DNA from 2 places in the Heyndrickxia acidicola genome. Region 2 is predicted to be linked to the other one. Evidence: riboswitches for the same ligand, from Rfam matches in the RefSeq annotation. Region 2 holds a riboswitch; the other holds the start of a gene.
The links. Region 2 has a riboswitch for glycine ahead of gcvT (glycine cleavage system aminomethyltransferase GcvT). Riboswitches for the same ligand answer to the same signal wherever they lie in the genome.

Region 1: it holds a riboswitch for glycine, as region 2 does, so the genes downstream of both, A5N88_RS13890 (amino acid permease) here and gcvT (glycine cleavage system aminomethyltransferase GcvT) in region 2, are expected to answer to the same signal.

The regions. Positions count from the first base shown of each region.
Region 1 covers NZ_KV440953.1:2,967,950-2,970,358, forward strand. Annotated here, with positions in the region: gene A5N88_RS13890 (amino acid permease) at 1-1,304, opposite strand, end outside; glycine riboswitch at 1,462-1,540, opposite strand; gene A5N88_RS13895 (hypothetical protein) at 1,813-2,352, opposite strand.
Region 2 covers NZ_KV440953.1:356,643-359,051, forward strand. Annotated here, with positions in the region: gene A5N88_RS01615 (DEAD/DEAH box helicase) at 1-875, opposite strand, end outside; glycine riboswitch at 1,116-1,206, shown strand; glycine riboswitch at 1,210-1,288, shown strand; gene gcvT (glycine cleavage system aminomethyltransferase GcvT) at 1,428-2,409, shown strand, end outside.

The DNA of each region.
Region 1 (2,409 bases), 2.6 Mb from region 2:
AGCACAAACCATATCGGTGTCAGCATCACCGCTAAGCGTGTAGCTTCAGCAAATAACATGATGATTAATATAAAAACAAATAACGCAAGAATAACATAATTAATAAAAGGAGTTAACGGTGCTTTAAAAATTGATTTTTTTCTTAAATCCGGCCGCAGCTTTGAATATCGGATATGCGAAATTAAGATAATCCCCCACACCCAGATAAAACATATTGCACTAATCGTAGTGACAATGCTGAAAGCCTGTCCTGGAATTAACTTGCTCAATAGAGCTCCGCCTGAGAGAACAATGGCCGATGTCAGCAATGCTCTGCCGGGCACATGGCTTTTATTCAATTTCGAAAGGCTTCGCGGTCCATCATTTTGTCTGCTTAGATTATATAAAATTCTGCTTGTCGAAAATAAACCGCTGTTAAAGGCAGATGCCGCAGATGTTAAGACTACAAAGTTAATGATTCCAGCTGCAACTGGAATCCCTACAAGGGTAAAAGTTTTGACAAAAGGACTGCTTGACTCAATTAATTGATTCCATGGATTAATACAGAGAATGATAAATAGAGCTCCTACATAGAAAAATAGAATTCTCAACGGAATTTTATTGATTGCAGATGGAATGTTCCTCTCTGGATTGGCTGTTTCTGCAGCTGATACCCCTATTAATTCCACTCCAACAAACGCAAAAACGACCATTTGAAAAGAGAACATAAAGCCGGATACCCCATGCGGGAAGAATCCGCCATGACCCCAAAGGTTTTTTACCGAAACCGTTCCTGTATCTGTATGAAACCCCATCACAAGCAAAATAACCCCAATGATGATTAACGCCAGAATGGTGACCACTTTAATAATTGCAAACCAAAATTCCAGTTCTCCAAAAAGCTTAACAGTCAACAAATTTACTAACAATAAAACCAGTAAACAGATTAATGCCGGAATCCATTGCGGGATATTGAACCAATAACGCACATATACACCCACCGCAATGATGTCAGCCATTGCCGTCATAATCCAGCAAAACCAATAGGTCCACCCTGTTACAAAACCTGCCCAGGGGCCAATATACTCTGCGGCAAAATCGGTAAAGGACTGATACCCCGCATTGGATAAAAGCAATTCTCCTAAAGCTCTCATCACAAAAAACAGCGCAATTCCGACAATTAAATAAGCGAACAAAATAGAAGGGCCGGCCAATTGTATCGCTTTGCCCGAGCCCAAAAATAACCCCGTACCAATGGTGCCTCCAATGGCGATCAATTGTATGTGTCTTGTTTTCAGCTCTCTTTTAAGTTCATCCTGTGCCATCCCAAATTACCCCCGTTTGTATATTTCTCTTTGTACTACAGGCTTTATTCATAGCAAAGCCAAAATAAAAAGAGATCGGAGCAGTTCTCCAATCTCTTTTAGATGTCCATATAACAAATACAATTCTATTACTCTTCAAAGAATAATAAATAACACTCATTATACTTCTGTCCTTCTGCCTGAGATTGTGAACCCTTCGGCGCCGCCACTATTGCGGTCTCTCCAGAAACTGCTCCTGCTGGAGTTTTATCCCCAGCAATCATAGCTATTCAATATTTGATTGTTCTGTATAAATGCAATCTTGCATTTATACTCTTCACTGATAGTTTCCTCATTATATCAATGGCAGATTTATAGGTCAAGGAAAGGAGATTGGGGTTAATAGAAGAAAATGGATCTATTATTACATTAAAAGATGCTTTTTTAACAGTGTATATCATCATTTCTTTCCTACAAAAAAAGCTCCCGACCGGAAGCTCTTTTTACGTATGATGATCTATCCTTCTGCTTAAGCATTATTACCTGATGAGTAAGTAGGGACAAAATTAGCATGAGTATGATTTAATTTTTTCGTTTCATATACAATACTGGACTGTAAATTGCTGATTTCATTATAAAACGGCGCTAAATATACTTTTTGGCCGGATTGCTTTGAAACTTGGTCCAGCTGATTTTTATAGCCTGTCAGCTGATGAGAATTAGCTTTAAGTTTTTTCAATGTGGACTTATAAAAACCCAATTCCTTTTTAGCAGAAGCAGTGTTTGAGTAAAATTCATCTATTTTTGGTACGATTTCCTGAAAATTGGTATCCGTATTATCGATATATTGATTAATATGGTTAAGGAATGCTGTACGACTACTTCCCTTAGGTGACAGGGCTTTTTTGCTGATATTTTTTACGTCCATGGCCGTGATGACTGCACTGCTGGCAGGGTGATGAACAGACATTTTTTCTTTTGGCTGGGCAGTTGAAGCATGTGCAGCAGGCGCTGCAATCAGTCCAAGTGCTAGTGCACATCCAGCTGCAGAGAAGATACTTTTTTTCATGGTAATCCTCCTTTAAGCTTTTTTCTATACTATCATGTTTGGACTATTTCAAAGCCT
Region 2 (2,409 bases):
AGGGCATCATAAAGCGCCCTTTCCTCTTTAGAAAAGTCAATCAGCACCGTCTGTACATGGCGTTTTGTCCATTCTATCCCGGTATCAGCCCTGCGATTTCGAATCATGACTTTATTTACCAAGTGACGTAAATGTTCATCCTCATTAATCGAACGGTCTCCTTTTTTGTATTTATCCATAAAAAAGGATTCATTTCCAAGGTGGCCGGGTTTTAATAAGGAAACAAGATGGAAAATCTCATCGATACGGTTTTGAATTGGAGTAGCGGTTAACAATAAACAAAATTTCTTTTTAAGATTTTGAACGAATTCGTAGTTTTTAGTTTTATGGTTTTTTAGCTTATGGGCTTCATCAATAATTACAAGATCGTAATTTTGTTCATAAATGATTTCTCGGTGAGGGCTTCTCTTGGCAGTGTCAATAGAGGACACCACACAATCGCACTGTTCCCAGACATAGCTTTTTTTCTGGGCTATTGCGGGAATATAAAATTTTGTATTTAATTCAAATGCCCATTGGGAAACAAGAGAAGCGGGAACTAAAATTAATACTTTTTTAACGAGTCCGCGAATCATATATTCCTTTAAAATTAAGCCAGCTTCAATCGTTTTACCGAGGCCCACCTCATCTGCAAGAATGGCTTTCCCATTCATATTTTCGACTACCTGTTTGGCGACCTCCAGCTGATGGGGAAGGGGTTTGAGGCCGGATAAATGCTTTGGAGCCTGCAATCCCTCGAATTCTGGAATAATATGGTGCTTTTCCATTTCAATGGCCAGTTTATAAAGCTCCCAATTGCCCCATGGACCATCGTTTTGAAAGCGCTGTAATAACTCTTCTCCCCAGGATTGGTCAAAATTAATGCTAATATCCATGCTGAGACTCTCCTTTTTTAAAAATAAACGAATGTTTATGGTTTTTTGATGAAAAACATTCGGTTTTTCGGCGAAAATTAGGTAGAAATTTTATGAAAAGTTTAAAAAAAGATTGCTAAAAATAGATGTTTAATGATAGGATGAAAATAGTTTTAAAGCTTATAAATAAAGGACATATCAAAAGACTTTCTTGCTAGTGTTTTTTATCAGTATGCCCATTATTAAATTAAATATAGGCGAATGATGACATGGGGAGAGACTGCGTATGCAGCGCCGAAGGAGCAAGCAACATGGTTGTGAATCTCTCAGGCAAAAAGACACATGTCGGACGCAGCTCTGGAGAGAGCTTTCTTATGAAAGAAAGCCACCCACGAGGAAAACCTTTTGGTAAACTTTCAGGTGCCAGGACAGAGAACAGAAAACACTTAGGGGTTATTCTGTCTTTTTTTATGTCTAAATTTTAAAACAAATGCAGCTTTAGATGTCAGCTAAACACAGGTTTGATAATTGAACCAAACACAAACAATACGGGATGCGACAGGGGGAAGCTCGGTGGAAGAATTAAAAAGGACACCACTATTTGAAGTCTACAAGGAATATGGCGGAAAAACCATTGACTTTGGAGGATGGGAATTGCCTGTTCAATTTTCAAGCATTAAACAGGAGCATCAGGCAGTAAGGTCAAATGCCGGCTTATTCGATGTATCACACATGGGAGAATTTACGGTAAAGGGTGCAGACAGTCTGTCATTTTTACAGAAGATGCTGACAAATGATGTTTCCAAGCTATCCGATGGCGGGGCGCAATATACGGCGATGTGCTATGAAAACGGCGGAACGGTAGATGATTTACTTGTTTACAAGTGCAAGGACCAGGATTATTTATTAGTTGTAAATGCTTCTAATATTGAAAAAGACTTTGAGTGGTTAAAACAGCATATTGAAGGAGATGTCATCCTGACAAATATCTCAGCTGAAATCTCGCAGTTAGCTATACAGGGTCCAAAGGCTGAGCGTATCCTTCAAAAGCTTGTCAAAGACACGGATTTATCTGAAATCAAGCCCTTTAAATTCAAAGAAAAAGTAAATGTGGATGGAGCTGTTGCCCTGGTTTCCCGGACAGGCTATACCGGAGAAGACGGGTTTGAGATCTATTCCCAGTCAGGTGATGCAGTCCATTTATGGAAGGCACTGCTTGCTGCCGGAGAAGAAGAAGGAATTCTTCCTTGCGGCCTGGGCGCAAGGGATACGCTTCGCTTTGAAGCAACTCTCGCACTTTATGGGCAGGAACTATCCAAAGATATCAGTCCGCTGGAAGCAAAAATTGGCTTTGCTGTGAAATTGGATAAAGACAGTGACTTTATTGGAAAAGAAGCACTTAAAAGCCAGAAAGAAAATGGAGTGCCAAGGAAGCTTGTGGGGATTGAAATGCTGGAACGCGGAATTCCACGACATGGATATAAAGTCTTTGCAAATGGTCAGGAGATCGGCGAGGTGACAACAGGCACCCAGTCTCCAACTCTTGAGAAAAGCA